Linked DNA regions of Nitratireductor mangrovi. Each later gene encodes a partner of the first gene's protein in a complex. Links are inferred from orthologs where the notes say so. Each region holds a gene or a part of one and is shown in the gene's direction. Other genes may lie near its edges.

Region 1 (5,551 bases):
TTCACAACGCCAGCCGCATCAGCGGCCGGCCCGGCTTGCGTTCCGCCACCGCCTCGAACCCCGCCTTTTCGAACACCCGGGTCGAGCCGACGAACAGGCCGATCGAGCGGGCGCTTTTGGATTCCGTCATCGGACAGGCGTCGAGGAGGCGCGCGCCGTTTTCGCGCGCATGCGCGATCCCGGCGGCCAGCAGCCGGTGGGTCAAGCCGGCGCCGCGCGCCTTGCTGCGGATGAAGAAGCACGACACCGCCCAGACGGCGCCGTCGTCGCGCTCCGCGTCGTCGAGCGGCGCCGAGACGCGGCCGGCATTGTTCCATTCGGGTACATCGGCACGCGGCCCGACCTGCATCCAGCCGATGCCGACCCCGCCATCGAGCGCCATCAGCCCCGGCGGCGGGCCGTCCTCGACCCGTTTCATGAAATGTGCCTTGTTGCTTTCGCGGTTGTTTTCGCGCCGCGCGGCCGGCGGCAGCCGGAAATGTGTGCACCAGCACCCGTAGCAGGCCCCCTGCTTCCCGAAGAGGTCCTCGAGCACCGGCCAAAGATCGAATGTAAGCGGCCTGATATCCACAACCATAGCGTCCCCTCCCGGGCGCCTTGTGTTGCGGCCCCGCCTCGACTACCATGCAATTTGTTCTCTTTATGTTCGCAGCGATGAGACAAGCTGTCAACGATCCGCAAGCCGGTTTCTGCCGCGACTGCCTTACCCCGCAGCAGCGTGCGGCGGCGCGGCGCTGCGAGCATTGCGGCAGCCCGCGCCTCCTGCGGCACAGCGAGCTCTACCGGCTCGCGATCGCCCATATCGACTGCGACGCCTTTTATGCCGCGGTCGAAAAGCGTGACCGGCCGGAACTGCGCGACAAGCCGCTGATCATCGGCGGCGGCAAGCGCGGCGTGGTGTCGACCGCCTGCTATATCGCCCGAATCAACGGCGTGCGCTCGGCGATGCCGATGTTCAAGGCGCTGGAAGCCTGTCCCCACGCCGTGGTGCTGCCGCCCGACATGGAAAAATACGCCCGCGTCGGCCGCGAGGTCCGCGACAGGATGACGGCGCTCACGCCGCTGGTCGAGCCGATCTCGATCGACGAGGCCTTCCTCGATCTCGCCGGCACCGAGAAGCTGCATGGCATGCCGCCGGCGCTGGTGCTGGCGCGGTTCGCGCGCGCCGTCGAGGACGAGATCGGCATCACCGTCTCCGTCGGGCTTTCCTATTGCAAGTTCCTCGCCAAGGTCGCCTCCGATTTCAACAAGCCGCGCGGCTTTGCCGTCATCGGCGAAGCCGAGGCGCTCGGATTCCTGGCCGAGCAGCCGGTGACCCTGATCTGGGGCGTCGGCAAGGCCTTCGCGGCGACGCTGGAGCGCGACGGCATCCGCCGCATCGCGCAGTTGCAGGCGATGGAGCGCGGCGAACTGATGAAGCGCTACGGCTCGATGGGTGACCGGCTCTACCACCTGTCGCGCGGCCTCGACGAACGCCGCGTCCATGCCGACCACGACGCCAAGAGTGTTTCGGCCGAAACCACCTTCGACACCGACCTCGCCTCGCCCGAGGATCTGGTGCCGGTGCTGCGCGCCTTGTCGGAAAAGGTCTCGGCGCGGCTGAAGAAGGCCGGCATTGCCGGGCGCACCGTGGTGCTGAAGCTGAAGACGCGCGACTTCAGGCTGCGCACCCGCAACCGGCGGCTGGCCGATCCGACGCGGCTTGCCGACCGCATCTTTTCAACCGGTCACGAGCTGTTGCGCAAGGAGACCGACGGCACGCGCTACCGGCTGATCGGCATCGGTGTGTCGGACCTTTCGCCGGACGACAAGGCCGATCCCTCCGACCTCGTCGACGTCGCCGCCCACAAGCGGGCGCTGGCCGAAGGCGCCATCGACCGCCTGCGCGAAAAATACGGCACCAAGGCCGTGGAGACCGGCTACACCTTCGGCAAGGGCAGCCGCGGCCGCCCGCAGCGCGAGGGCTGACTGCCGTCCGCAACCTCCCGGCGCCCTGTCCTTGCCCGGCCTGCCGCCGAAACCGCCTGTGGCAAACGCGACATCGGCCTTGGCCGCCGCCCTGCGATCGGAAACAATGCCGGCTTCGACCTTGAGTCCCGGCATGAGCGAAACGACCCATGGCCTCCGAACGACTTCCCCGCGATCCGCTGTTGCGCGAGGCCATGCAGGCGGCGGCCGCGCCGGCGGCCCCTGCCCGGCCCTTCATCCATCTGCGCGTCCATTCGGCTTATTCGCTGCTCGAAGGCGCGCTGCCGCTGGCGAAGATCGTCGGTCACGCGGTCAGGGACACGGCACCGGCGATCGCCGTCGCCGACACCAACAACCTGTTCGGGGCGCTGGAATTTGCCCAGAAGGCGGTCAAGGACGGTGTCCAGCCGATCATCGCCTGCCAGCTCGACACGCTGTTCGAGGGTGAGGAGGCGACCGGCTCGCGTTCTTCGCGCGACAACCGCCCCGACCTCGCCGCTCTTGTGCTGATCGCCGCCGACGAGCAGGGCTACGCCAATCTGGTACGGCTGGTGAGCCGGGCCTATCTCGACACGCCGGCCGGCGCGCCGGTCCACGTGACGGCCTCCTGGATCGCGGAGCATGCCGCAGGCGTCATCTGCCTTTCCGGCGGCCCCGGCGGCCCGGTCGGACGGGCGCTGGCCGCCGACCACGCGCCGCTCGCCGAGCAGCGAATTTTGAAACTCAAGGAGATCTTCGGCGACCGGCTTTACGTCGAGCTGCAGCGCTATGACGGCTACGACCGCGCTGTCGAAGCGGCGACCGTCGAACTGGCTTACCGTCACGAACTGCCGCTGGTCGCCACCAACGAAGCGTTTTTCCCGACCCGCGACGACTACGAGGCCCATGACGCGCTGATCGCCATCGCCGAGGGCACGGTGATCGCCGTCGACGAGCGTCGCAAGCTCACCCCCGACCACCACCTGAAAAGCCAGGCCGAGATGGCAGCGCTCTTCGCCGACCTGCCGGAGGCGATCGACAATACGGTCGAGATCGCGCTGCGCTGCTCCTACTTTCCGAAGAACCGCGCCCCGATCCTGCCGCGTTTCACCGCCGGCTCCGCCGACGACGCCGAGGTTGCCGAGAAGGCCGAGGCCGACGAGCTCAAGCGCCAGGCGCGCGAAGGCCTCGCGCATCGCCTTGAAACGCTGGGGCTCAGCGCCGGCTACGGCGAGGACGACTACCGCCAGCGTCTGGAACACGAGCTCGCCATCATCGAGCGCATGAAATATCCGGGCTACTTCCTGATCGTCGCCGACTTCATCAAATGGGCCAAGGCGCACGACATTCCGGTCGGGCCCGGTCGCGGCTCGGGCGCGGGCTCGCTGGTCGCCTATGCGCTCACCATCACCGACGTCGACCCGCTGCGCTTCTCGCTGCTGTTCGAGCGCTTCCTCAACCCCGACCGCGTCTCGATGCCCGACTTCGACATCGACTTCTGCCAGGACCGGCGCGACGAGGTGATCCGCTACGTCCAGGAAAAATACGGCCGCGACCAGGTCGCGCAGATCATCACCTTCGGAACGCTGCAGGCGCGCGCCGTGCTGCGCGATGTCGGCCGCGTGCTTCAGATGCCGTACGGGCTGGTCGACAGGCTGACAAAGCTGGTGCCGGCCAATCCCGCCAACCCGGTCAAGCTCGCCGACGCGATCGCCGCCGAGCCGCGCTTTGCCGAGGAGACGGAGAAGGAGCCGATCGTCGAGCAGCTTCTGGAGATCGCCCAGAAGCTCGAGGGGCTCTACCGCCACGCCTCCACCCACGCCGCCGGCATCGTCATCGGCGACCGACCGCTGTCGGAACTGGTGCCGATGTACCGCGACCCGCGCTCCGACATGCCGGTCACCCAGTTCAACATGAAAAAGGTCGAGGACGCCGGGCTGGTCAAGTTCGACTTCCTCGGCCTGAAGACGCTGACGGTGCTGGAGACCGGCGTAAAACTCATCCGCCGCAAGGGCATCGACGTCGACCTCGCCAAGATCCCGCTCGCCGATCCGGACACCTACGCCATGCTGTCGCGCGGCGAGACGGTCGGCATCTTCCAGGTGGAATCGGCCGGCATGCGCAAGGCGCTGATCGGCATGAAGCCCGACTGCATCGAGGACATCATCGCGCTGGTCGCGCTTTATCGGCCGGGCCCGATGGAGAACATCCCCACCTACAACGCCCGCAAGCACGGCGAGGAGGAGATGGTCTCGATCCATCCCAAGATCGACCATCTGGTGAAGGAGACGCAAGGCGTCATCGTCTACCAGGAGCAGGTGATGCAGATCGCCCAGGAGCTTGCCGGCTACACGCTCGGCGAAGCCGACCTGCTGCGCCGCGCCATGGGCAAGAAGATCCGCGCCGAAATGGACAAGCAGCGCGAGCGCTTCGTCACCGGCGCGGTCGAGCGAGGCGTGGCCAAGGGCCAGGCCGATTTCATCTTCGACCTTCTGGCCAAGTTCGCCGACTACGGCTTCAACAAGTCGCACGCCGCCGCCTACGCCATCGTCTCCTACCAGACCGCCTGGATGAAGGCGCATCACCCGGTCGAGTTCATCGCCGCATCGATGACGCTCGACATGGCGAACACCGACAAGCTGGCCGACTTCCGCCAGGACGCGATCCGCCTCGGAATCGACGTGGTGGCTCCCTCCGTCATGACCTCGCATCGCGATTTCGAGGTCGGCGAAAACCGCATCTTCTATTCGCTGGCCGCCATCAAGGGCGTCGGCGACGCCGCCGTCGAGCACATCGTCGAACGGCGCAACGAAAAGCCGTTCGCGAGCCTTGAGGATTTCTGCGAGCGTGTCGACCCGCGCATCGTCGGCAAGCGGGTGCTGGAAAGCCTCGTCCAGGCCGGCGCGCTCGACTGCTTCGGCCGCGACCGCGCCGCGATGTTCGCCGGCGTCGAGCTGATGATGGGGCTCGCCCAGCGCGCGGCCGAGAACGCGATCTCCGGCCAGGCCGACATCTTCGGCGGCGCGCTTGCCGGCGCGCCCGAACCGCTGCGCCTGCCGGCGGTCGATCCGTGGCTGCCGGCCGAACGGCTGCACCGCGAGTTCCAGGCCGTTGGCTTCTACCTGTCGGCCCATCCGCTCGACGAATACCGCGCCGCGCTGGAAAAGATGCGGGTCCAGAACTGGGCCGAGTTTTCCGCGGCGGTCAAGCGCGGCGCCTCGGCCGGGCGGTTGGCCGGCACGGTCACCTCGAAGCAGGAGCGCAAGACCCGCACCGGCAACAAGATGGGCGTGGTGAACTTTTCCGACACCACCGGCCAGTTCGAGGCGGTGCTTTTTTCAGAAACGCTGGCGCAATACCGCGACCTGCTCGAGGCCGGCACCTCGGTCGTCATCACGGTTGCGGCCGAGGACCGGCCGGAGGGCATCAATCTGCGCATCCAGACGGTACAGTCGCTGGAAGACGAGGCAAGCCGGCTGCAAAAGGCGCTGCGCATCTATCTGCGCGATTCCGCGCCGGTCTCGGCGCTCGCCAACCAGCTCGGCCAGCGCGGCGAAGGCGAGGTCTCGCTGATCCTGATCAAGGCGGGCGGCGCCGGCGAGGT
Region 2 (4,434 bases), 3.3 Mb from region 1 along the record:
GACATGTCAAGCAAAAAAATAATGTATTTTTAGATAGCCGACGACCGAAGAAGAGGCTTCGGACAAAGGGATTGATTCATAACAGTTTATGCGTTGCCTGCCTTGCCGGGCGAACACGCCGGAGCCGCCAGAGGCGTCCAAGAGATTAAAAAACCCTTACCGCCGCCCTTGCTCTTCAACCGCCACATTTTGTAATGTCGGTCCATCGGAAGGGACAGGGCCGTCAGGCCTCAATACCCAGAAAAATTGCCGCTTGCGACGCGGGGGCGTTTCCCGCGAGCGGGAAGGTCGTGCCCTTTCGACGCGCCGGTTCGCGGGCGTGAATCTGGTTGAAGAGTGACGAGGATCGGTCCGGCGGCAGCGCCGGCCAGGGGAACTTTTTGACCATCGGCAGGCACTTCGACGCGTCCGCGCGCCGGGGGAAAACGGGGACGGGCTGACCACGATGCGGTCGGTTGTATTCGAGTGAGGTGGCGCTCGGGCCGTTTGGCCCGGTCGTCTGAACGAGGACATGCGCGGCGTTGCGCCGCGCATGACGGGAATACATTGCCAAATGAAAAGGGAAAACGGGATGCAAGGCGGCTTGGAAATGGGGAGAGCGGCGGCGCTCCCCTTTGTTCAATTCAGAAAGGGAGACGATGAGGTGAGCGGGGGCGCCGGGGCGCACGAGCAATTCGAGCGCGTCAGGGTGCAACTGCGCGCGCAGCTGGGCCTGGAGGTCTATTCGAGCTGGTTCGGCCGCATGAAGCTTGCCGAAGCCGCGCGGGGGCTGGTCCGCCTGTCGGTACCGACTGCCTTTTTGCGTTCCTGGATCAACAGCCACTACCTGGAGCTGATCACGGATCTCTGGAAGCGCGAAGATCCCGCCCTCATGCGGCTCGAGATCGTCGTGCGCAGCGCCACCCGCAGCACGCGCAGCACGCCGGAAACCGAGCCGGCGCCAGCCCGCAACATCACACGGTCGTCGCAGGCAACGCTGGCGAGCGGAACCGCCGTCAGCACCAAAGCGACCCCGACGAAGCCGACTTCGGCGGACGCGGCGAAAAACCAGAGCGTGCTCGGTTCGCCGCTGGATTCGCGTTATACGTTCGATTCCTTCGTCGAGGGTCCGCCGAACCGCGTCGCCTTCGCCGCGGCCCGTACCGTGGCCGAGAGCCCGAGCGCGTCGCTGCGCTTCAACCCGCTCTTCGTCCACGCCTCCGTCGGGCTGGGCAAGACCCACCTCCTGCAGGCGATCGCCGCGGAGGCCTTGAAGCGCAATCCGCAGATGCGCGTGGTCTACCTGACCGCGGAATACTTCATGTGGCGCTTCGCAACCGCAATCCGCGACAACAACGCACTGACGCTGAAGGAGCAGTTGCGCGACATCGACCTGCTGATCATCGACGACATGCAGTTCCTGCAGGGCAAGTCGATCCAGCACGAGTTCTGCCATCTCATCAACATGCTGCTCGACAGCGCGCGCCAGGTTGTCGTCGCGGCCGACCGGCCAGCCGCCGAGCTTGAATCGCTGGAGCCCCGGGTGCGCTCGCGCCTGCATGGCGGCGTGTCGCTGGAAATGTCGTCGCCCGACATGGATATGCGGCTGCGCATGCTGCAGCAGCGGCTGGCATCGGCGCGCGTGGAAGACCAGTCGCTCGACATTCCGGCAAATGTCCTGGAGCATGTCGCGCGGGCGGTCACCGGCAGCGGGCGCGAACTCGAGGGCGCGTTCAACCAGCTGCTGTTCCGCCGTTCCTTCGAGCCGCAGCTGAGCATCGAGCGCATCGATGAACTGCTCGGCCACATGTTCCGGCCCGGCGACCCGAAGCGGGTGCGCATCGAGGACATCCAGAGGATCGTCGCACGGCACTACAACGTGTCGAAGACCGAGCTTCTGTCGAACCGGCGCACGCGCACGATCGTCAAGCCGCGCCAGGTGGCCATGTATCTGTCCAAGATCATGACGCCGCGCTCGCTGCCCGAAATCGGCCGCCGCTTCGGCGGTCGCGATCATACGACGGTGCTTCACGCGGTGCGCAAGATCGAGGAACTGTCGGGCGCCGACCAGACGCTGGCGCAGGAACTGGAACTGCTGCGCAGGCTGATCAGCGACCAGGCCTGATCTGCCCGCCGCGGCGCCGCCGCACGCGCCGCAGCTTATCCCCTGCCAATGCCCGCACGGCGCGCGCCAAAGCGCCGCGCGGGCTTGCCTTCGCGGGGCTTTTCCTGTCATTTTGGCTTGATTCCGGCCCGTCTCGGGCCGTTCTTTTCTCTGCTTCCCGGGCGAAGCTCTCCTCGGTACGAGACCATCGATGCGCGTTACACTTGAACGTTCGAATCTCCTGAAGTCGCTCAATCACGTGCACCGCGTCGTCGAGCGCCGCAACACGATTCCGATCCTGTCGAACGTCCTGCTCAAGGCCGACGGCGCCGTGCTCGAAATGAAGGCGACCGACCTCGACATCGAGGTGACCGAGGCGACGGCGGCGCAAGTGGAACAGGGTGGCGCAACGACGGTGCCGGCGCATCTGCTCTACGACATCGTGCGCAAATTGCCCGAGGGAGCGGAAGTGATGCTGAAGACCGACGAGGACGGACGGTCGATGTCGGTGATCGCCGGGCGCTCCAACTTCCGCCTGCAATGCCTGCCGCAATCGGACTTCCCCGAACTTTCGGCCGGCAGCTTCTCGCACATCTTCAGGATCGAATCGACGGCGCTCAAGGGGCTGATCGACAAGACGCAGTTTGCGATCTCGACCGAGGAGACGCGTTACTACCTCAACGGCATCTACCTGCACACGCTGGAAAGCGGCAGCGCGCTGGTGTTGCGCGCGGTCGCTACCGACGGCCACCGCCTGGCCCGGGCCGAGATCGAGGCGCCGGCCGGCTCCGAAGGCATGCCGGGCATCATCGTTCCGCGCAAGACCGTGAGCGAGTTGCAGAAGCTGGTCGACGCGCCGGACGTCAAGGTCGCCGTGGAACTGTCGGACACCAAGATCCGCTTCACCATCGGCAGCGTGATCCTGACCTCCAAGCTGATCGACGGCACGTTTCCGGATTACCAGCGCGTCATCCCGTCCGGCAACAACAAGAAGCTGGTCATCGACCGGCAGAGTTTCGCCCAGGCGGTGGACCGCGTCTCGACGATCTCCTCCGAGCGCGGCCGCGCGGTGAAGCTCGCCATCGCCGATGGTCAGGTTACGCTTACCGTGAACAATCCCGACTCCGGCAGCGCGGTCGAGGAGATACCGGCGGATTACGACGCCGACCCGATCGAGATCGGCTTCAACGCGCGCTACCTGCTCGACGTGGCCGGGCAGCTGACCGGCAGCGAGGCGAAATTCATGCTCGCCGACGCCGGCTCGCCCACGCTGATTCACGACATGGCCGACGAGCAGGCGCTTTACGTGCTGATGCCGATGCGTGTCTGATCCGGGCGGCGCGCCGCGACAGGACGCCACCGTGGCCCAGAAGCCGCCAAGGGTTTCGATAGGTAAGCTCAAGCTTACAGATTTCCGCAGCTACCGCGAGCTTTCGGTAAGCTTCGATGGCGGCGCGGTGGTGCTGACCGGCGAGAACGGGGCCGGCAAGACCAACCTCCTCGAAGCGATTTCGTTGCTGACGCCCGGGCGCGGGCTGCGGCGGGCCGCCTATGCCGACGCGGTGCGCGAAGGTGCGGGGGGTGGCTTTGCCGTCCATGCCTCCATCGACGGCCCCGACGGCGCGGTCGAGATCGGCACCGGAGCGGGCGGACCGCCAAATGGCGAAAGCGAGGGCGGCCGCAAGGTGCGTATCAACGGCGCGCCGGCGCGCTCGGCCGACGAGATGCTCGAATGGCTGCGGGTGATGTGGCTGACGCCGGCGATGGACGGGCTCTTCACCGGGCCGGCCTCGGACCGGCGGCGCTTCCTCGACCGGCTTGTCCTGACGATCGACCCGGCGCACGGCCAGCGCGCGCTCGACTACGAGAAGGCGATGCGGGGCCGCAACCGGCTGCTGGCCGACAACCAGCGCGACGAGACCTGGTTCGCGGCGATCGAGGCGCAGATGGCGGAGACGGGAGCGGCGATCGCCGCCGCGCGGGTCGAGATGGTGCGCCTGCTGGCGGCAATGGTTGAAAAGACCCCGGAGGACGGCGCCTTTCCGCGCGCCGACCTGGCGATCGAAGGTTATCTCGAAGGCATCCTCGCCGAGCGCCCTGCGGTGGAGGCCGAGGAGAGTTTCCGCGAAAGGCTGGAGCGCGAGCGCGAGCGCGACCGCAGCGCCGGCCGCACGCTCGACGGGCCGCACCGCTCCGACCTGATCGTGCGCCACAGGCCGAAGGCGATGCCGGCCGCACTCTCCTCGACTGGGGAGCAGAAGGCACTGCTGGTCGGCATCGTGCTTTCGCATGCACGGCTGACCGGGGAACTGGCCGGCATGGCGCCGATCCTGCTGCTCGACGAAATCGCC

Evidence for each region. The genes of interacting proteins can lie anywhere in the genome.
Region 2: the proteins of FQ775_RS06305 (region 1) and dnaN are in contact, whole or in part, in a solved structure (PDB 1OK7), measured with the Escherichia coli proteins. The link is inferred for Nitratireductor mangrovi from one-to-one orthologs.

What each region holds. Positions count from the first base shown.
Region 1 is NZ_CP042301.2:1,292,318-1,297,868, reverse strand. What follows is about bases 1-2,805. They hold FQ775_RS06305 (DNA polymerase IV), read left to right. Parts: upstream 1-642; coding sequence 643-1,968; downstream 1,969-2,805. Other genes in these bases: dnaE (DNA polymerase III subunit alpha), read left to right, coding at 2,118-2,805; FQ775_RS06310 (GNAT family N-acetyltransferase), read right to left, coding at 2-577. Also shown: more of dnaE, read left to right, coding at 2,806-5,551. UniProt on the Escherichia coli protein: Poorly processive, error-prone DNA polymerase involved in translesion repair and untargeted mutagenesis. Copies undamaged DNA at stalled replication forks, which arise in vivo from mismatched or misaligned primer ends.
Region 2 is NZ_CP042301.2:4,602,222-4,606,655, reverse strand. Bases 1,500-4,353 are described here. They hold dnaN (DNA polymerase III subunit beta), read left to right. Parts: upstream 1,500-2,294; coding sequence 2,295-3,413; downstream 3,414-4,353. Other genes in these bases: recF (DNA replication/repair protein RecF), read left to right, coding at 3,445-4,353; dnaA (chromosomal replication initiator protein DnaA), read left to right, coding at 1,500-2,104. In the rest of the region: FQ775_RS22615 (hypothetical protein), read right to left, coding at 224-673; more of dnaA, read left to right, coding at 572-1,499; more of recF, read left to right, coding at 4,354-4,434. UniProt on the Escherichia coli protein: Confers DNA tethering and processivity to DNA polymerases and other proteins. Acts as a clamp, forming a ring around DNA (a reaction catalyzed by the clamp-loading complex) which diffuses in an ATP-independent manner freely and bidirectionally along dsDNA.